3 regions of the Serratia sp. TSO36 genome follow, and region 1 is predicted to be linked to each of the others. Evidence: predicted binding sites of a transcription regulator. Region 1 holds the regulator's gene; each other region holds the start of a gene.
The links. Region 1 encodes PhoB, which activates phosphate uptake and scavenging genes when phosphate is short. Its sites were predicted from a motif close to CTGTCATAAAACTGNCNNAT; they were not measured.
Positions count from the first base shown of each region.

Region 1 (7,189 bases):
CGCCACCGGCACCGCCAGCGGCGCATAGCCGTAACGATGTTCGAACGCCGAAACCTCGGCCGCCTTCATCGGCCGGCTCATCGGGCCCAGCTGCGCGGCGCCCGCCGCCAACGCGGTCGGCGCGGTCGACGAGCCGGCGGCCTGGATCTGCAGGTTAACGTTGGGATAATGCCGGCTGAAATCCTGCGCCCACAGCGCCATCAGATTCGCCAAAGTATCGGAACCGACGCTGGACAGGTTGCCCGCCAGCATGCCGTCGGGCTGCGCCAGCGCGCCGCGTCCGGCCAGCAACGCCAGGCAAAGCAACAGCCCTCGGGTTATTCGGGTCATACCGGTGTCTCGCGTTAATTTTTCACCGCATTCTCTGATAAAGCGGCGGGAACAATCAACCGGTTGGGTAAGGTAAAGATAAAGCGGGTGCCGATCCCCGGCTCGCTGAGGATCTCCAGCCGCGCGTCGTGATGGCTGAGCGCATGCTTGACGATCGCCAGCCCCAGCCCGCTGCCGCCGGTCTGGCGCGAACGGGCCTTGTCGACGCGGTAAAAACGCTCGGTCAGGCGCGGCAGGTGTTCGGCGGCAATGCCCGGTCCGTTGTCGCTGACCTGGAACTGCGCGCCGTGCGCCGTCTGCTGCCAGCTCACTTCGATATGGGTGCCCTTCGGCGTGTGGTTGACCGCGTTGTACACCAGGTTAGACACCGCGCTGCGCAACTGGTCTTCATTGCCGAACACGTTGAGCTGTTCGTTCACCCGGAAAGTGATCTCGTGATTGTCGCCGCTCAGCGATTGCGCCTCGCGCTGCAACACCCGCAGCATCAGCGGGATATCCACCCGCTCGTTCATGTCGACATTGGGCGCCGCCTCGATGCGCGACAGCGTCAGCAGCTGCTTGACCAGCCCGTCCATCCGGCGGGTCTGCTCCTGCATGGTGCCGAGCGCCTTGCTGCGCAGCGAACCGTCCTGCTCTTCGTCGCCCATCATCTCCAGATAGCCCTGCAGCACCGTCAGCGGCGTGCGCAGCTCATGGCTGACGTTGGCGAAGAAGTTGCGCCGCGCCCCCTCCAGCTGGCGCATCTGGGTGACGTCGCGCGCCACCATCAGCAACTGCCCTTCGGAGTAGGGCATCACGCGGAATTCGACGTAGTGTTCGTTGTTCAGCTGCAGCGTCAGCGGGCGCGAGAACTCCTGCTGTTGCAGATAGTGGCTGAATTCCGGATAACGCAGCAGGTTGAGGATGTGCTGGCCGTTGTCTTCCGGCCAGCGGAAGCCGAGCAGATGCTGCGCCAGCCCGTTGCACCAGAAGATGTTGCCTTCGACGGTGGTCATCACCACCGCATCAGGCAGCGATTCGGCCCCGCTGCGAAAGCGCTTGATCAACAGCGCCAGCTCGCGCCGGCGGCGGCGATTGCGCTGCTGCATCTGATACAGGCCATAGAACAACGGCTCCCAACTCCAGCGGCCGGGCGGCGGCGTCATGCTGCGGTCGATCCACAGCCAATGGGAGAGTTTGAGCTGGTTGTAGAAATTCCACACCAGCGCGGCCAGCGCGGAGGCCAGCAGGAACCAGGGCAGATAACCGAAAATCAGCCCCAGCAGTAAGGCGGGCAAACAGAAAAGAGCCAGCTCCAGAGCCAGCCTCTTCCACGACAGACGTTCTAACACGGCATATTCTCCAGCGCAGCGCGATCAGTAGCGCGTTGAGAACCGGTAGCCGGTGCCCCGAACGGTTTGAACCATTTTATCATGCCCACTGGTTTCTAACGCCTTGCGGAGCCGACGGATATGCACGTCAACGGTACGGTCTTCCACATAAACGTTAGTGCCCCAGACGTGATTAAGCAACTGCTCACGGCTATAAACCCGCTCCGGGTGGGTCATAAAGAAGTGCAGCAGCTTGAACTCGGTCGGCCCCATATCCAGCGCCTGATCGTTCGCCATCACGCGGTGGGAGGACGGATCCAGGCTCAGCCCTTGCATTTCAATCACTTCTTCCACCGCCATCGGTGAAATGCGGCGCATGACCGCTTTGATGCGCGCCACCAGCTCCTTGGGCGAGAACGGCTTGGTGATGTAATCATCCGCCCCCACTTCCAGGCCGCGCACCCGGTCTTCTTCTTCGCCGCGCGCGGTCAGCATCATCACCGGGATATCGCGGGTCAGCGCTTCGCGCTTCATATGTTTGATAAACTGAATGCCGGAACCGCCGGGCAACATCCAGTCGAGCAACACCAAATCAGGGAACGGCTCAGACAGGCGCGTCACGGCGCTGTCATAATCCTCGGCTTCCAACGGTTGGTAACCATTCTGTTCCAACACAAAGCACACCATCTCACGGATCGGCGCTTCGTCTTCCACCACCAGTATGCGTCTTGCCATCGTCAATCCTGCCAATGTGTTAGCGACTTTGCGGGCGCCATTATGCGTCAGTTTTGTGACACTTTTATGAAAAAAAGCGGCTGTTATAGGCAGTAAGCATAGCGATTATTTCCCGCCGCAAAGAAAAATCATCCGGTTGTCATCATCATTGCGCCGGGACAGCCGCCGCCGCGGCCTTTATAATCATCGCCATTACCTTTGCATCCGGGAATGTCATGCGCCTGATCCACACCTCTGACTGGCACCTTGGCCAGTACTTTTTCACCAAAAGCCGCGCCGCCGAGCACCAGGCTTTTCTGAACTGGCTGATCGAGCAGATTGAGCAGCAGCAGGTGGATGCGCTGATCGTCGCCGGGGATCTGTTCGATACCGGCTCGCCGCCCAGCTACGCCCGCGAGCTGTACAACCGCTTCGTGGTGGAGCTGCAGCGCACCGGCTGTCAGCTGGTGGTGCTGGGCGGCAACCACGACTCGGTGGCGACGCTGAACGAATCGCGTGAGCTGCTCTCCTGCCTGAACACCACGGTGATCGCGAGCGCGCAAAGCGCCCCCGAACAGCAGATTGTGGTGCTGAACCGGCGCGACGGCCAGCCGGGCGCGGTGCTGTGCGCCATTCCTTTTCTGCGGCCGCGCGATCTGCTCACCAGCCGCGCCGGCGAATCCGGCGCGCAAAAACAGCAGGCGCTGCAGGAAGCCATCGCCGAACATTACCAGGCGCTGTATCAGGCGGCCTGCGAACGCCGCGATCGGCTGGGCCTGCCGCTGCCGATCGTCGCCACCGGCCACCTGACCACCGTCGGCGTCACCACCTCCGACTCGGTGCGCGACATCTATATCGGCACCCTCGACGCCTTCCCGGCGCAGGCCTTCCCGCCCGCCGACTATATCGCGCTGGGCCACATTCACCGCGCGCAGAACGTCGCCAAATCAGATCATATTCGCTATAGCGGCTCACCGATTCCGCTCAGCTTCGATGAACTGGGCAAAGCCAAAAGCGTCTTCCTGGTCGATTTCGCCGACGGCGCCCTGCAGCAGGTAGAAGCGTTAACGATCCCGCAGTTCCAGCCCATGCAGCTGATCAAAGGCGATCTGGCCGAGATCGAACGGCAGCTGCAGCAATTTGCCGACTATGCCGGCGAGCTGCCGGTGTGGCTGGATATCGAAGTGGCGACGCAGGACTACCTCAGCGATATCCAGCGCCGCATCCAGCTGATGGCGGATGAGCTGCCGGTGGAAGTGGTGCTGCTGCGGCGCAGCAAAGAGCAGCGCCGCCAGGCGATCGCGCAGCAGGATAAGGAAACGCTCAACGAACTGAGCGTCAACGAGGTGTTCGAACGGCGCCTGGCGCAGGAGGCCGACATGCCAGAAGCGCGCCAACGGCGGATGCACCAACTGTTCCGCCAGGTGGTCGAGGCGGTGCAGCACAATCCTGAGGAGACCAATCCATGAAGATCCTCAGCCTGCGGTTAAAAAACCTCAACTCGCTGCAGGGCGAGTGGAAAATTGACTTCACCGCCGAGCCGTTCGCCAGCAACGGCCTGTTTGCCATTACCGGCCCGACCGGCGCGGGCAAAACCACCCTGCTGGACGCCATCTGCCTGGCGCTGTACCACCAGACGCCGCGTCTCAACGTCACGCCGAGCCAGAATGAACTGATGACCCGCCACACCGCCGAATCGCTGGCGGAGGTCGAATTCGAGGTCAAGGGCGTCGGCTATCGCGCCTTCTGGAGCCAGCGCCGCGCCAAAAACGCGCCGGACGGCAACCTGCAGGCGCCGAAGGTGGAACTGGCGCGCCGCGAGGACGGCAAGATCCTGGCGGACAAGGTGCGCGACAAGCTGGAGATCACCGCCGCCATCACCGGGCTGGACTTCGGCCGCTTCACCAAATCGATGATGCTGTCTCAGGGGCAGTTCGCCGCGTTCCTCAACGCCGACGCCAACGATCGCGCTGAGCTGCTGGAAGAGCTGACCGGCACCGAAATCTACGGACGGCTGTCCGAACAGGTGTTCGAATCGCACAAGCAGGCCAAAACCGACCTGGATGGGTTGCACCAGCGCGCCAGCGGCATCGAGCTGCTGAACGATGAACAGCGCCACTCCCTGACTGAACAGCTGACGGCGCTAAGCGCGCAGGAAAGCGCCCTCGGCATGCAAACCCAGCAACAGCAACAGGCGCTGAGCTGGCTGCAGCAATGGCAACGCCTCCAGCAACAGCAAAACGAGGGTCAACGGCGGCTGGAAACCGCCCAGCGCGAGCAGGCCGAGGCCGCCCCGCAGCTGCAGCGGCTGGCGCTCAGCGAACCGGCCGAGAAATTGCGGCCGCTGCGCGGCGAACGCGATCGCTGCCGCGCCGAGCTGCAGACGATACAACAGCAGGCAGCCCAGCTGACGCAGCAACAGGAACAACACTCGGCGCAGCTGGCGCCGCTGCAGCAGGCGGTGGAAAAGGCCCGTCTGGCGCAGCAAGCCCATGCCGAGCATATGCGGCAGCAGCAACAGCTGATCGATGACCAGGTCGCCCCGCTCGACCATCAGATAGCCCAACTGCAGTCGACGCAGGCCGAGCGGCGACAGGCCGGCGATGCCGCCGCGCAGCAGTGTGCCAAACAGCAAACCACGCTGGAGCAGCTCACCGCCGAGCGCAGCCAGCTGACGGCGCAGGCCGCACAGCATCAGCAGCGGTTGAACGCGCTGACCGAAGCGCTGGCCGTTCAGCAGCAACAGCAGCAGGCGCTGGCGGCGCAAACGCCGCTGGCCCCGCTGCGCCAGCGCCTGAGCGCCCTGGCGGATCTGCGCCCGACGCGCCAGCAGTTATTTACTCTCGCCTCTTTATCGCAACAAGTTGTTAAACGGCTGGAACAGCAGCGGCAAGAGCTAAACATCGGTCAAAATGAACTGACCCAGTTGGAGCCACAGTTAGAACTCGTCCGTCAGCAATTTAAGCAGCAGAAAGCCCACCAGGCCGATGTTGAAAAAACCTATGCGCTGGAACAACGGATCGTGGGCCTGGAAGCCGAGCGCGCCCGTTTGCAACCCGGCGCCCCCTGCCCGCTGTGCGGCTCATGCGATCACCCGGCGGTAGAACAATACCAAGAGGTAAAACTGTCAGAAACTGCGCAACGTCTGGAGCAAATGAAAGTCCAGACCGAAGCATTGCAAAAACAAGGCGTCGAGCTGCGAGCCCGTTACGACAACCTGCAACAGCAATTGCAACGCCAACAGCAGGCTATCGCGCAGGATGAGCAGCTGTTGGCTGCCCAACAGCAGCAGTGGCAGCAGCTCAGCGCGCCGCTGGCATTCGACTTTACGCTGGCGGAGGGCGACCAACTCAGCGCCTGGCTGAGCGGCTGCGACGATGAAGAGCGGCGCGGGCAACACGCGCTGCAGCAGCATGAACAGGCGGCGCAGGCGGTACAGCAGGCAAAAGACGCGCTCGCCGCTCTGCAAACGCAGCAGCAGCAGGCGCAGCAACGGCTGGCGCTGCTCGAAGAGCGCTTTACGCTGCTGCAGAAAACCCATGCCGACAGCCTGCAACAGCAGCAAGACCTGCAACAACGCTGGCAAGAAGGCGAGAAGACCCTCGCCGAACGGCGCGCGCAGCGGCTGGCGCTGTTCGGCGAACAGCAGGTCGCCGAGGTGCGCGAACAGTTGCGCGCCAAACAAACCGCCTGTGAGCAGGCCTGCTTGCAGGCCGCCGAGCAGTGGCAAAAAGCGCAGGAACTGCGCGAGCGCCTGGCCGGCCAGCAAGCCGGATTGCAACAACAGCATACCCAAATGCAGGAACGGCTGCAGCAGGCGCAGCAGCAGTGGCAGCAGGCGCTGGCCGACAGCGAATTCGCCGATGAAACCGCCTTCGCCGCCGCGCTGCTGGACGACGCCCTGCGCCGCGAATTGCAGCAGCGCAAAGAGCAACTGCAACAGCGGCAGGTGGAGGCCGCCGCCCTGCTGACGCAGGCGACGCAAACGCTGGAGCAGCATCGGCAAAGCCGCCCGGAAGGGGTGGATGAAGCCAACGCGGATCTCGACGCACTCACGCAATCGCTGGCCGAGCTGGCACAGCAGTTGAAAACGTTGCAGCTGCGCCAGGGTGAACTGCGCAACCAGCTGGAAAGCGATGCCGCCCGCCGTCTCAATCAACAGGCGTTGTTCGAGCAAATCGCCCGCAGCCAGCAAGACTACGACGACTGGAGCTACCTCAACCAGCTGATCGGCTCGAAAGAAGGCGACAAGTTCCGCCGCTTCGCTCAGGGGCTGACGCTCGATCATCTGGTTTATCTGGCCAACCTTCAGCTCGGCCGGCTGCACGGGCGCTACCTACTGCAGCGCAAAACCAGCGACGCGCTGGAGCTGCAGGTGGTGGACACCTGGCAGGCCGACGCGCTGCGCGATACCCGCACCCTGTCCGGCGGCGAGAGCTTCCTGGTCAGCCTGGCGCTGGCGCTGGCGTTGTCCGATCTGGTCAGCCACAAAACCAGCATCGACTCGCTGTTCCTCGACGAAGGCTTCGGCACGCTGGACGCCGAAACCCTCGATACCGCGCTGGACGCGCTGGACAGCCTGAATGCCTCCGGCAAAACCATTGGCGTGATCAGCCACGTAGAGGCGATGAAAGAGCGTATTCCGGTGCAGATAAAGGTGAAAAAGGTCAACGGACTCGGCGTCAGCCGGCTGGAGGCGCACTTCAGGCTGGAATGATCCCGCCGTGCGCGGCGCAGAAGTGTGACCGCGGCGGCACTCCGCGGTGAAAAGCGTTGAGCCGCGGCGAGCACGGGTTATTATGCAGACATAACAGGATTGTTACTGTATCCCCTCC
Region 1 covers NZ_JBJZOU010000009.1:4,014-11,202, reverse strand. The annotation lists gene ACK3CV_RS05395 (PstS family phosphate ABC transporter substrate-binding protein) at 1-330, opposite strand, end outside; gene phoR (phosphate regulon sensor histidine kinase PhoR) at 345-1,661, opposite strand; gene phoB (phosphate response regulator transcription factor PhoB) at 1,686-2,375, opposite strand; gene sbcD (exonuclease subunit SbcD) at 2,591-3,823, shown strand; gene sbcC (exonuclease subunit SbcC) at 3,820-7,071, shown strand.

Region 2 (7,189 bases), on a different contig from region 1:
CGGCGATTTTCTGCGCCGGATCGCGGCCGTTCATCACCAGCGGCGCCCACTGTTTGATTTGCGCAGGATCTTCGGAGTATTCCATGCCGCGGAACAGGGTGCTGTGCTGCAGCGCCGCGTAGCGTTTACGCAGGAAGTTGACGTTGTCGTCGCCCCACACGAAGCTCATGTGCGGCACGCTGTTAATGAAGGATTTCGGATCTTTCAGGACATTATTTTTCACCTGATAAGACCAGAACTGGCGAGAGATTTCGAAAGACTCATTGACCTTCACCGCCTTGCTGATGTCGATGGTGCCATCGGCTTTTTCCGGCGTGTAGTTCATTTCGCTGAAGGCGGAGTGGCCGGTGCCGGCGTTGTTCCAGCCGTTGGAGCTCTCTTCCGCCACGCCGTTCATGCGCTCGTACATGTCGATGGTCCAGGTCGGCTCCAGCTCATGCAGATAGGTGCCCAAGGTGGCGCTCATGATGCCGCCGCCGATCAACACCACGTCGACGGTTTTATTCTTCTCTTCAGCCGCCGCCTGCTGCGTAACGCTAAACAGGCTGAGACTGAAAATCAGGACGAGTAATTTTCTCATTGAATTAAATCTCTTGTGTGTAAATTCTACTCATTGCAGGTGAAAGAATTTAGCGGGAGTTACCCTGGAAAATAGTGAAGCCGACCGCCCGGCGTGAGCCGATAGGCAGCGATAATGCCTTTTTGTTAATAGGGTTTTTAACGAAAAGTGAACTATTGCAGGCCGTCCGGATGCAAATTGATCGGTTCACGTTACTGGCGGGGTATTATTGTTTGCGAGAATGTTAAAAACTACTTTTGTAACTAAAAAAAATGAATATAAGCAAAAATAGGCCGGTTGCTGTCGCAGGAATAAACAGAGAGGGGAGTAAGGCCATATAACCGCGTTATTTTCAGGGGTTAATTGTCGCGTAATTAAACGTTATTTCGTTATCACACAATAATTGCGGTTAAATTGCAAATACGCATCGGTAACCAATAATAAACGGCCGCCGTTGCGGGCGGCCAGGATTCACAAGGCGGTTACTTGATGCCCATCGCATCGCGCATGGTGAAGAACAGATCGGTCTGATCGGTCAACCCCACCACGTTGGCGGCGTGCGGGCCGTAGGCCGCGACGCGCAGCTGGGTGCCGGTGTGCCCCTGCGATTCCTCTTCCGAGTTGCCGTAGCTGAGGGTCATCGGCGCGCCGTCTTTGGTGGTCAGTGTCTGGGTCAGGCCCGGCGCTTTGGCGTCGGCGGCGACGATCTGGCTGGAGTGCGCGTGGTCGGCGGTGACGATCACCAGCGTGTTGCCGTCGGCGCGGGCGAAGGCCAGCGCTTTTTGCACCGCCTCGTCCAGATCGACGGTCTCACCAATCTGCCCGCACGGGTTGGCGGCGTGATCCTGCTTATCGATCGACGCGCCCTCTACCTGCAGGAAGAAGCCGTTCGGGTTGTCTTTCAGCAGCGCGATCGCTTTTTCGGTCATCGCCGCCAGCGTTGGCGTGGCCGCGGTGCGAGCCGGGTTGTTTTCGCAGGTCACCGCCGGTTTGTCGAGGTTGCCGTGATAGCTGGCTTTCGGCCCCAGCCAGCGCACCGGCATGTTGCCGTCGGCGAACAGGCCCAGCAGCGGTTTTTGCTGATTGGCCAGGGTAACGGCCTGCAGTTCATCCGCGTTGCTCACCCACTGATAACCTTGCGCCGCCGCTTGATCTTTCAGCGATTTTCCTTGCCATTCGCCGCTTTTCGCCAGTTGGTTGAAGGATTTCGCGCCGCCGCCCAGCGTGACGTCGGCACGGGTTTTCAGCAACTGCTCGGTGATGGAACCGCGGCCGCCGTTTTCCAGCGCGTTAGCGGCGCATTTCTCGCTGGTTTCCTCCGGGCCGTAGCATTTGCGCGAGGTAACGTGCGACACCAGCGCCGCCGGCGTGGCGTCCTGCAGTTCGGCGGTGGAGACGTTGCCGGTGGCCTTGCCGGCCGCCTTGGCGATCTCCAGCAGCGTCGGCTGGTCTTTGCCGTTCACGTCCACGCCGAGCGCGCCGTTATAGGTTTTCACCCCGGTGGCCCAGGCGGTGGCGGAAGCGGCGGAGTCGGTCACGTAATCCGGTTTGTGGGTTTTCTTGTCCAGCGAGTAGTGGGTGTATTGCCCGGTCAGCGGCAGGGCGTCGATGCCCTTGAAGTAACCGCCTGCGCCCTCGGCATAGTTGCGGGCGGCGGTGATCTCGGAATCTCCCATGCCGTCGCCAATCAGCAGGATCACGTTTTTCACCGTTTTGTCCGACAGCGACGCCTTCAGCGCGGCGGTCTGATCGCCGGCCAGACGACGGGCGCCGCCCGGTTCGGTGAGGGTGCCGCGCGCGGCGCGCTCGGTCAGGCCATCGGCATTGGCCGAGTTTTCCGCCGCGATGGCGGAGGAACAGAGCAGGGCGGACAGCACGGCGCCGGCGATCAGGGATACAGCAGGTTGCATGGGGCAAGCTCCTTGTCGTAATACAACAATGTAAATAACATCAAATTGTTACGTAAGGAGAGTAGAGCAGAGGGATGACAATTTTATGACAGCGGAAGGCGGGACGGCCCGGCGGCCATCCCGTTTGACGATCAGGCCGCGCGCGCCGGTATAGTGAGCCCACGCTGCACCGCCGGCCGCGCCAGACCGCGCTCCAGCCACTGCGCGACGCGGGGGAAACTGTCGAACTCTACCAGTTCGCGCGCCTCATAGAAGCCGATCAGGTTGCGCACCCAGCCCAGCAGCGAGATATCGGCGATGGTGTAGTCCGCGCCCATGATCCAGTCGCGGCCTTCCAGGCGCGTTTCCAGCACGCCGAGCAGGCGTTTCGATTCGTTTTTGTAGCGCTCCAGCGGCCGCTTATCTTCATACTCGCGCCCGGCGAATTTGTGGAAGAAACCGAGCTGGCCGAACATCGGGCCGACGGCGGCCATCTGGAAGAACACCCACTGAATGGTTTCGTAACGCTGCGCCGGATCCTGCGGCAGGAAACGGCCGCTCTTTTCCGCCAGGTAGAGCAGAATGGCGCCGGATTCGAACAGCGGCAGCGGCCGGCCGCCGGGGCCGTCGGGATCGATGATCGCCGGGATCTTGCCGTTCGGGTTCAGCGCCAGGAATTCCGGCGTCCAGGTTTCGTTGTTGCCGATGTCGATCAGGTGCGCCTCATAGGGCAGGCCGATCTCTTCCAGCATGATGGACACTTTGACGCCGTTCGGCGTCGGCAGGGAATAGAGCTGCAGCCTTTCAGGATGCTGAGCCGGCCAGCGTTTGACGATCGGGAATTGGGTGGAATCGAGCATGGAAACTCCTCGGGTTGGCGGGGTGGCCTAAGCGTACCCCTTGAGTATTGCAGTAAAACTACCCCGCCGCCGGGTTAGACCGTGAGTTCAAAATGTGCGGCCAGCGCTTTTTTACCGGCAGGGGTCAGCTGCAACTCGCGGCTGTCGAGCCGGCGGACGATCCAGCCGCGTTGGATAAACGCGGCCAACAGCGCGGCGCCCAGCGCGCCGCCGAGGTGAGAACGGCGTTCGCTCCAGTCCAGGCAGCCGCAGGCGAAGCGGCGGCGGGTGGGGGCGGGGGAGCAATCGACGCCCAGCCGCGCCAGCGCGGCCTGACCGGCGTCGCTTAACCGGTAGTCTTCCTCACCGCTCAGCCAGTTCAGCGCATGCAGCCGATCGTGCAGTTTCACCGCCACCTCGCCCGCCATATGGTCGTAGCAGGTGCGGGCATATTGCAGCGTGGTGGGCGTGCTGCTTTTCACCGACGTGCGCGGCACGCCCGCCAGCGCCATCAGGCCTTCTAGCGCTTCGGCCACCGGTTGCCCGGCCAGCCGAAAATAGCGGTAGCGCCCCTGTTTGACGCAGGCGATCAGCCGCTGCTCCAGCAGTTTCGCCAGATGTGCGCTGGCGGTGGACGGGGCGACCTCGACCGCCGCGCTGAGCTCGGTGGCGGTGTAGGCGCGCCCATCCATCAACAGGCACAGCATGCGCGCCCGGGTGCGGTCGGCGATGGCGGCGCTCAGCGCCGCCAAACGATCTTCTAGGTCGATGTTAAGCATACTTCGAGGTTAGACGAAGTATGACTGCGCGTCCATTGCTAACCTGTGGCTGTCGCATTCTGGTGCTGTGCGTCTGTGTTCGCTGGATATTGATGAGCGGGCGCTGGAATCGGTGCGGTGGCGCCATTCCGACAATGCGCGCGTACCTGAATTTTACCGTTGAGAGGAAACGATAATGATCGCCGTGATTTTTGAACTGCAGGCCGCCGACGGGCAGCGCGATACCTATCTGGCGCTGGCGGCGGAGCTGAAGCCGCTGCTGGCGCAGATCGACGGATTCATCTCCATCGAGCGCTTTCAAAGCCTGGCCGATCCTGCGCGCCTGCTGTCGCTCTCCTTCTGGCGCGACGAGGCGGCGGTGCAGCAGTGGCGCAATCTCGAGCAGCACCGGGCGGCGCAGGCGCGCGGCCGTGGCGAGGTGTTGGCGCACTATCGGCTGCGGGTGGCGGAGGTGGTGCGGGACTACGGGCTGGAGAGTCGCGACCAGGCGCCGCAGGATAGCCGTTGCTATCACCGCACCTGAAAAAAGCCCGCCGGCGGCGGGCTTTCGTCTGTTATTTCGCTTCGCTGCCCACCTTCATTGCCCCGGCGTAGCTGGCGCCCATCCCCCAGGCGGCGCCGTGGTCGCGGGCGATCTGCAATACGCCTCCCGCCGTGGCTTTGCGGCTCCAGTCCTGCTGCCATTCCAGCATCAACGCCACCCAGTTGATGGGCGTGGCGCCCGCCTGTACCAGACGCTGCATGGCGTTGTTTTGGCTGTCTGGCGTAATGTCGCCGGTGACGTCCGACAGGATATAAACCTCATAACCCTCGCCCAGGGCGGACAGCGCCGGCAGCATCACGCAGCTGGCGGTCCACAGCCCGCCGATGATGATTTTCTTGCGGCCGGATTGTTTGATCAGATCCACCACGCGCCGATCCTGCCAGACGTTGATGGCGGTGCGGTCGTATACCTGCAGGTCCGGGCGTGCCTGCGTCACCTGCTGGAATACCGGCCCGGCGAAGCTTTTGGCGTTGGCCGAGGCCAGAATGGTCGGCACGTTGAACACCTTGGCGGCCTTGGCGATGCCGGCGGCGTTATTGACCAGGTTGGTTTGATCGATAGAGGAAATGGTCATGCCGAACATGTCCTGCAGATCGACCAACAGCAACAGGCTGTTCTCGGCGGTCAGCGGTTGCACATAACCCGCCTGGCGGCTGTCGGCGGTAGGGGATTGCGCCAGCGCGGCGACGGGGGCGGCGGCGGCGGCGCTCAGGCCGAGCAGCAGGGCGAACAGGGTCTTTTTCATTATTAACTCCATGATTATCAGTAGATTAAATTCACCTCTCACTCAGGGAGGCGGTTGAATGAAGTCTACTGAGGTTGTTGAAGTTAATAATCTGTGTTTTATTGAATTTATAATTAACCATAAGGACATAATATGGACGTGCTACTGACGATGCGCGCCTTTCGTCGCGTGGTTGAGCGCAACAGTTTTTATAAGGCGGCGGAGGATCTGGCGATCACGCCGGCGGCGTTGAGCAAGCAGATTAAGCAGTTGGAAAATCGGTTGGGGACGCTGTTGCTGGTGCGCACTACCCGTAGCATGAGCCTGACCGAAGCCGGGCAGCTCTATTACCAGGAAGCCTGTCGGTTGCTCGGCGAGTTCGACGCGCTGGAGCAGACGGTTGCCGCCAGCGCGCAGCAGGTCTCCGGCACGCTGCGGGTCAATGCGCCGCTTTCGTTCGGCCTGACGGTGTTGTCGCCACTGCTGCCGCCGTTTATGCAACGTTACCCGCAGCTGCAGGTGGAGCTGACGTTGGACGACAGGGTATTGGACGTGGTGGCGGCCGGTTTCGATATTTCCTTGCGCATTCGCCGACGGCTGCCGGATTCTTCCCTCAGCGCCCGGGCGCTGGGTGAAGTGCACCAGCGAATTTGCGCCGCGCCCGGCTATTTGGCGCAGCACGGCGTGCCGCAAACGCCGAATGAATTGCAGCGACACAGCTGTCTGGCCTATTCCCTGGCGGAAAGGCCGGGGCAGTGGCAGTTCACCGCCGGCGAGGAGAGCCTGAGCGTGACGTTCACTCCCCGGTTGATCGCCAACAACAGCCTGATGCTGCGGGATATGCTGGTGGCGGGACTGGGCATCGGTTCGCTGCCGTCGTTCGTGGCGGATCCCGAAATCGCCGCCGGCAGGCTGGTGCGGCTGTTCCCTGAACAGATTGCCGACGTGCATCAGGTTTTCGCGGTTTACCCGACGCGCCGGCATGTGCAGCAGAAAGTGAGTTTATTCACCGAATTTGTGCGAGAACAGGGATTGATGACGGCGAATTGACAACGGCGCACGGTTGTCATATTCATTAGCTATGAAAAAATCCTACCGCCCATTCGCGCAAATTATTATCACCCTTCTCCAAAGGGTGGGATAGCGCGTGTGTCGCCAATAAAAACCCGCCGGCAGGCGGGTTTTTTTATCCCCTTCCGGCAACGACCGGAGAACGTCATGAAAACCTACCCTGCAGTTTTACACCTGATATGTGGCAAGGCCGGCGCAGGCAAATCGACGCTGGCGCAGCGTTTGGCGCAGCAACCGCAAACGCTGTTGCTGGTCGAAGATGCGTGGCTGGCGACGCTGTATGAGCAGGAGATGACCAGCCTGCAAGACTATGCGCGCTGTTCCGACCGGTTGCGGCGGGCGCTGGGCGGGCACCTCGTTCAGCTGCTGCGCGGCGGCTGGTCCGTGGCGCTCGATTTCCCGATGAATACGCCGGACAGGCGGCGCTGGGCCAAAGCGTTGGCGGAGGAGGCCGGCGTTGCGCACTGTCTGCATTTTCTCGACGTCAGCCATGCGCAATGCCTGAGCCGGATAACGCTGAGAAACGCGCGCGGCGAGCACCCGTTTACACTGAGCGAAGCGGAGTTTGAGCGCCTGGCGCAGTACTTTGTTCCCCCGGCGGAAGAGGAAGGAATGACAGTCTTGCGTTATGGCGAACAGGACTGAAAACCGGCGCCATGACGGCGCCGGCAACAACAGGGCTAGGCTTCGGCGTTAAACGCGTTGTGGAAGGCGACTTCCGCGCACGGCAGCGCGGCCTGGAAGGCGATGGCGCAGAAGTAGATTAGAAAGGCTTGGTCGGCAG
Region 2 covers NZ_JBJZOU010000010.1:211,849-219,037, forward strand. The annotation lists gene ACK3CV_RS08090 (malate:quinone oxidoreductase) at 1-580, opposite strand, end outside; gene phoA (alkaline phosphatase) at 1,042-2,469, opposite strand; gene ACK3CV_RS08100 (glutathione S-transferase N-terminal domain-containing protein) at 2,601-3,308, opposite strand; gene ACK3CV_RS08105 (ArsR/SmtB family transcription factor) at 3,383-4,066, opposite strand; gene ACK3CV_RS08110 (antibiotic biosynthesis monooxygenase family protein) at 4,242-4,589, shown strand; gene ACK3CV_RS08115 (isochorismatase family protein) at 4,621-5,355, opposite strand; gene ACK3CV_RS08120 (LysR family transcriptional regulator) at 5,488-6,384, shown strand; gene ACK3CV_RS08125 (P-loop nucleotide/nucleoside kinase family protein) at 6,553-7,050, shown strand; gene cynS (cyanase) at 7,169-7,189, opposite strand, start outside.
Region 2: a site for PhoB is predicted at 2,542-2,561, ahead of phoA (alkaline phosphatase). Genes of this name have one in related genera too.

Region 3 (7,189 bases), on a different contig from region 1:
ATGCAGATCCAGCGCCCCGGCGGCGCGCCATTGCTGGATGCCGAGCCACACCAGGTAGGCGGCGCCCAGCCATTTCAGCAGCTCGAACGCCAGCAGCGATTGCGATATCAGCGCGCCGAGGCCGATGCCCACCAGCACGATGTGCGCGCTCAGCCCGACCTGTAGCCCGGCGATCGACGCGGCGGCGCCGCGATAGCCGTGGCTGATGCCGGTGCTCATGGTGTTGATGGCGCCTGAGCCGGGGGACAGGCTGAGGATAAGCGTGGTCAGCAGATAGGTTAACCACCAGTCCAAGGTCATGGTTCTTCGGCTCCCTGAAAGTGTCGTTTTGTGCCACAATGCGCCGAGGCGGCGCCGTTTTTGTAAGAATTGAATCACAATACGCTAGTATGATTTCTTGTGCCAGCGGTCACATTTTCCGCCGGCCCCACAGGGAAAACGCTCTCGATGACCTCGTTCACTCTCAGCTCCGATGACTGGTTAACGCGTGAAACGCAGTTCGCTGCCTTCGCCACCGGGCCGCTGTTGGACTTCTGGCGGCTGCGGGAAGAGGGCGAGTTCAGCGGCGTGGACGGCGTGCCGATCCGCTTTGTGCGTTTTCGCTCCGCGCGGCATCAGCGGGTGGTGGTGGTCAGCCCCGGCCGCATCGAAAGCTACGTGAAATACCCCGAGGTGGCCTACGATCTGTTCCACTGCGGTTACGACGTGGTGATCGTCGATCATCGCGGCCAGGGGCGCTCCGGCCGTTTACTGGCGGATACGCACCGCGGTCATGTGGTAAACTTCGCCGACTACGTGGACGATTTCGAGCAGCTGTGGCAGCGCGAGGTCGAATCGCGCGGTTATCGGCAGCGCTTCGCGCTGGCGCATTCGATGGGCGGCGCGATCCTGGCGCAGTTCCTGCAGCGCCGGCCGCAGGCGTTCGACGCGGCGGCGTTTTGCGCGCCGATGTTCGGCATCCAGTTGCCGATGCCGGATTGGCTGGCCGAACGCATTCTCGACTGGGCGGAGAGCCGCCCGGCGATCCGCGACTATTACGCGGTGGGCACCGGCCAGTGGCGGCCGCTGCCGTATGTGGTCAACGTGTTGACCCACAGCCGCGAACGCTACCGGCGCAGCCTGCGCTATTACGCCGATTACCCCGAGCTGCAGGTGGGTGGGCCGACCTACCATTGGGTGTGGGAGAGCATCCGCGCCGGCCGGCAGATTATCGCTCGAGCCGGGGCGATCACAACGCCGCTGTTGCTTTTGCAAGCCGGTGAAGAACGAGTCGTCGACAACCGTTCGCACCAGGCTTTTTGTCAGGCTCTGTCAGACGCGGGGCGCCCTTGCGAAGGGGGGCTTCCGTGGGTTATCAACGGCGCACGCCATGAGATCCTGTTCGAGCGGGACGCGATGCGCGCCGAAGCACTGAACGCAATCCTGCGCTTCTTTGCTCAACACTTAGGCGGCGCGCTGCCGCCGACAACTCCATCAGAGGTTAGAACATAACGCTATGTATCACGTCGTCGCTTCCGATTTAGATGGCACGCTGCTGTCTCCCGACCATACCCTGTCGCCGTACGCCAAAGAAACGCTGAAGTTGCTGACCCAGCGCGGCGTGCATTTCGTATTCGCCACCGGCCGCCACCATATCGACGTGGCGCAGATCCGCGACAGCCTGGAGATCAGCGCCTTTATGATCACCTCCAACGGCGCGCGGGTGCACAACACCGCCGGCGAGCTGATTTTCAGTCATAACCTGGACGAGGATATCGCCCGCGATCTGTACGGCATGCTGCACGACGATCCGGAGATCACCACCAACGTCTACCGCAACGACGATTGGTTTACCAACCGCGAAAGCCCGGAGCAGGAAGAATTCTTCCAGGAGTCGGTGTTCAAATACCAGCTGTTCGAACCGGGCCTGCTGGAAACCGACGGCGTCTGCAAGGTCTACTTCACCTGCGAAGATCACGAGCGGCTGCTGCAGGTGGAAGACGCCATCAACGCGCGCTGGGGCGATCGGGTCAACGTCAGCTTCTCGTTCCCGACCTGCCTGGAAGTGATGGCGGGCGGCGTGTCGAAAGGGCATGCGCTGGAAGAAGTGGCCAAGATCATCGGCTATACGCTGCAAGAGTGCATCGCCTTCGGCGACGGCATGAACGATCTGGAGATGCTGTCGATGGCCGGCAAGGGCTGCATCATGCGCGACGCGCATCAGCGCCTGAAGGATATGTTGCCGGAGCTGGAAGTGATCGGCTCCAACGTCGATAACGCGGTGCCGCACTACCTGCGCAAGATGTTCCTCTGACATAACCCGGGCGTTTCTCGGAAATAACAAGGGCGCCTTGCGGCGCCCTTGGCATTACTTGTGCTGGCCCTGCTTCTGCAGGAACTGCACGCCCTTGTCCGGGAAATCGGTGAACACGCCGTCGACACCGGCCTGGTTGTAAATCACGTCATACAGCTGGTTCACGTCGGTCACGTACTTCGGCAGCGCATCGGCGCGGATGGTGAACGGATGCACCGCCAGCTTGCTGGCGTGCGCTTCTTTCACCATGTCGGTCAGCACGATGTGGCCCGGCTTGGATTTATCCGCTACCACCAGCATGTGGTAGTCCGGCCCGATGCCGTCGGCATATTGAGCGATTTTCTTCATCGCGCCCGGCTTGAACATCCAGTCGTAATCGTACTCCACCCATTTGCCGTCGGCTTTCTGCTCGTAGGTTTCCTGCCAGTCGTTATAGGCGATCAGCTGCACCAGCTTCAGATCCATGCCCAGCTTCGGCTCCAGCTCGTTCTTGATGCGTTTGAGCTCGTTGGCGTCGAAGCACTGCAGGTAGACGTTGTCGTTTTTGCCGGTGTAGCCGTATTGCTTGAGCACCGCCAGCACTTTGCTGGAGATGTCCTTGCCTTCCTGCTTGTGGAACCACGGCGCCTTGATTTCAGGGTAGATGCCGATGTTCTTGCCGGTCGAATGGTTCAGACCCTGCACGAACTCGATCTCTTCCTGGAAGGTGTGTACGCGGAAGTCGGATTTGCCCATCGGGAAGCGGCCAGGGTAGCCCTGCACCTTCTTGCCGTTTTCGATGTCAAAGCCTTCGGTGAACTTCAGCGATTTGATCTCCGCCAGCGTAAAGTCGATGGCGTAATAACGGCCGTCTTTACGCGCGCGGTCCGGGAAACGTTCGGCGACGTCGGTGACGCGATCGAGGTAATGGTCATGCAGCACCACCAGCTCGTTGTCTTTGGTCATCACCAGATCTTGTTCGAGGTAATCGGCGCCCTGCGCGTAGGCCATCGCCTTCGCCGGCAGGGTGTGTTCCGGCAGGTAGCCGCTGGCGCCGCGATGGGCGATCACCACTTTGTCCGCCGCCTGCGCGGCGCTGACCATTGAGGTAGCGAGAATGATCCCTGTCAGCAGGGCTTTGACTTGAGTCCGCATTCCGTTTTCTCCGTGTTGTTGGGGGCAGGGTAGTAAAAAGGCCGCAGGGCGGCCTTTAAATCATGCAAAAGTCGTGTGACGGTTAGCCGCGCTTGCCGGCAGCGATTTCCGCGTGGTGTTTCTTTTCGTTCAGCATGGTCAGCAGCAGCAGGATAACCGCCAGCACGCCGCCGCCGATCATCACCATGAAGCCGCCGTCCCAACCGAAGAAGTCTACGGTGTAGCCGACGATGGCGCTGGCCGCGACCGAGCCGCCCAGGTAGCCGAACAGGCCGGTGAAGCCCGCGGCGGTGCCGGCGGCTTTCTTCGGCGCCAGCTCCAGCGCGTGCAGGCCGATCAGCATCACCGGGCCGTAGATCAGGAAGCCGATGACCAGCATACAGATCATGTCCACGGTCGGGTTGCCCGGCGGGTTCATCCAGAACACCACGGTGGCGATGGTCACCAGCGTCATGAAGAACACGCCGGTGGCGCCGCGGTTGCCTTTGAACACTTTGTCCGACATCCAGCCGCACAGCAGGGTGCCCGGGATACCGGCGTATTCATACAGGAAGTAAGCCCAGGAAGACTTGTCCAGCGCGAAGTGCTTCACTTCTTTCAGGTAGGTCGGCGACCAGTCCAGAATGCCGTAACGCAGCAGGTAGACGAACACGTTGGCGACCGCGATGTACCACAGCAGCTTGTTCGGCAGGATGTACTGCATGAAGATCTGCTTGGCGGTCAGCTCTTCTTCGTCTTTTTCGCTGTAGTCGTCCGGGTAGTCGTTTTTGTACTCTTCAATCGGCGGCAGGCCGCAGGATTGCGGGGTGTCGCGCATCAGGCCGAAGGCGATCAGGGCCACCAGGATGGCGCCGAAGGCCGGCATGTACAGCGCCGCGTGCCAGTCGTTGAACCAGGCCATGCCCAGCAGGAACAGCAGCGGCGGCAGGCCGCCACCCACGTTGTGGGCGCAGTTCCAGATGGAGACGATGCCGCCTCGTTCTTTCTGCGACCACCAGTGCACCATGGTGCGGCCGCACGGCGGCCAACCCATGCCCTGGAACCAGCCGCACAGGAACAGCAGGACGAACATGATGGCGATGCTGGAGGTGGCCCACGGCACGAAGCCCATGAACAGCATCACCGCCGCCGCCAGGATCAGGCCGGCAGGCAGGAACACTCGCGGGTTGGAACGGTCTGAGACCGAACCCATGATGAATTTGGAGAAGCCGTAGGCGATGGAAATGCCCGACAGCGCGAAGCCGAGGTCACCGCGGCTGAAGCCTTGTTCGATCAGGTAAGGCATGGCCAGGGTGAAGTTCTTACGCACCAGATAGTAAGCGGCGTAACCGAAGAAGATCCCCAGGAAAATTTGCCAGCGCAGCTTACGGTAGAGCGGGTCTACCTTATCGCTCGGCACACGGGCGATGTGTGCGGCCGGCTTAAAAATACTCAACATGAGCGCCTCCGATGGCTTTATCTGTTATCACATCAATATGACCTTTTACGTTCATTTGATGATTGAGCGGATATCGAATGTGGTGTTTTTGTGTTCCATAACGAGCGCCATTGTCGTCAAATACGCCTGGTGTCGCTGTGACGAATGGCGCAATTGTTACACTTTTATGAAACCACGGCGGATTTTGAGCGATTCGTTAACGTTATGAAATAGAAAAACGTCCAAAAATCGTGATTATGATCACATTGATGGTTTTTTGTGGACATTTTTATTTCGTTTTATGTTCGTTCTTGTTCCTTATCAAACAAAGACCCTTATAACCGTGGCTCAATAGGCTCATAACTACCGATCCTGAGGGAGCGACATGAGCAGCTATTTTGACGGCGGCGAAACGGATGTGATCATCATCGGCGGCGGCGCCACCGGCGCAGGCATCGCCCGCGACTGCGCGCGGCGCGGCTTGCGCTGCATCTTGCTGGAGCGCCACGACATCGCCACCGGCGCCACCGGCCGCAACCACGGTTTGCTGCACAGCGGCGCGCGCTATGCGGTGACCGACGGCGAGTCGGCGCGCGAGTGCATCGAAGAGAACCGCATCCTGAAACGCATCGCCCATCACTGCATCGAGCGCACCGATGGGCTGTTCATCACCCTGCCGCAGGACTCGCTGGACTATCAGCAACAGTTTATCGCCGCCTGTCGCCAGGCCGACATCGACGCCGAAGCGATCGACCCGCAGCTGGCGCTGCGGCTGGAGCCGGCGGCTAACCCGGCGCTGATCGGCGCGGTGCGCGTGCCGGACGGCACCGTCGATCCCTTCCGGCTGACCGCCGCCAACATGTTGGACGCGCGCGAACATGGCGCGCAGATCCTGACCTACCACCAGGTGGTGGGATTGTTGCGCAGCGGCGATCGGGTGACGGGCGTGCGCGTTTACGACCATCAGAATCAGCGGCGCTATGCGCTGCATGCGCCGGTGGTGGTCAACGCCGCCGGCATCTGGGGCCAGCAGATCGCCGAATACGCCGATTTGCGCATCCGCATGTTCCCGGCCAAGGGGGCGCTGCTGATCCTCGGCCACCGCATCAACAACATGGTGATCAACCGCTGCCGCAAACCGGCAGACGCCGACATCCTGGTGCCGGGCGACACCATCTCGCTGATCGGTACCACCTCGACCCATATCGACTACGACCAAATTGACAACATGCTGGTGACCCCGCAGGAAGTGGACATTCTGATCCGCGAGGGGGCGCTGTTGGCGCCCACCCTGGCGCAGACCCGCATTCTGCGCGCCTACGCCGGGGTAAGGCCGCTGGTGGCCAGCGACGACGACCCCAGCGGGCGCAACGTCAGCCGTGGCATCGTGCTGCTCGATCACGCCGCCCGCGACGGGCTGGAAGGGTTTATCACCATCACCGGCGGCAAGCTGATGACCTACCGCCTGATGGCGGAGTGGGCCACCGACAAGGTGTGCGAAAAGCTTGGCGTAAACCGCCCGTGCACCACCGCGCAGGATGCGTTGCCCGGCTCCCGCCAGTCGGCGGAGGAGACGGTGCGCAGCGTGGTTTCTCTGCCCGCCAGCATTCGCGGCTCGGCAATTTACCGCCACGGCGATCGCGCCAGCCAGGTGCCGGCGGCCGATCGACTCGACACCAGCCTGGTGTGCGAATGCGAGGCGGTGACCGCCGGGGAAGTGCGCTATGCAGTCAACTCGCTGACCGTCAATAACCTGGTGGATCTGCGCCGCCGCACCCGCGTCGGCATGGGCACCTGCCAGGGCGAACTCTGCGCCTGCCGCGCCGCCGGGCTGTTGACGCGCTTTAACGTCAGCACGCCGCAGCAGTCCATCGCGCAGCTGTCGCAGTTCCTCAACGAACGGTGGAAAGGCGTACGGCCGATCGCCTGGGGCGACGCGCTGCGCGAGAGTGAATTTACCAGCTGGGTTTACCAGGGGCTATGCGGGCTTGAAGCCCAGGCCGACAAGGAGCAGGAGGCGGATGATGCGATTTGACGTAGTGGTGATTGGCGGCGGCCTGGCGGGCCTGAGCTGCGCCATTGCCGTGGCCGAACAGGGCAAGCGCTGTGCGGTGGTCAGTTCCGGCCAGAGCGCGCTCTACTTCTCCTCCGGCTCGCTCGACCTGCTGGCGAGATTGCCGGACGGCACGCCGGTCGAAATGCCGCTGGCGGCGCTACCGCAGCTGGCGCAGCAGGCGCCGCAGCATCCGTATGCCCTGATCGGGCCCGGCCGGGTGGCGGCGCTGTCCGCCGCCGCGCAGCGGCTGTTGGAGCGCTGCGGGCTGAACCTGCAGGGCGAGGGTGCC
Region 3 covers NZ_JBJZOU010000002.1:213,458-220,646, forward strand. The annotation lists gene rhtB (homoserine/homoserine lactone efflux protein) at 1-300, opposite strand, end outside; gene pldB (lysophospholipase L2) at 448-1,491, shown strand; gene yigL (sugar/pyridoxal phosphate phosphatase YigL) at 1,496-2,293, shown strand; gene glpQ (glycerophosphodiester phosphodiesterase) at 2,348-3,427, opposite strand; gene glpT (glycerol-3-phosphate transporter) at 3,510-4,865, opposite strand; gene glpA (anaerobic glycerol-3-phosphate dehydrogenase subunit A) at 5,230-6,879, shown strand; gene glpB (glycerol-3-phosphate dehydrogenase subunit GlpB) at 6,869-7,189, shown strand, end outside.
Region 3: a site for PhoB is predicted at 5,019-5,038, ahead of glpT (glycerol-3-phosphate transporter). Genes of this name have one in related genera too.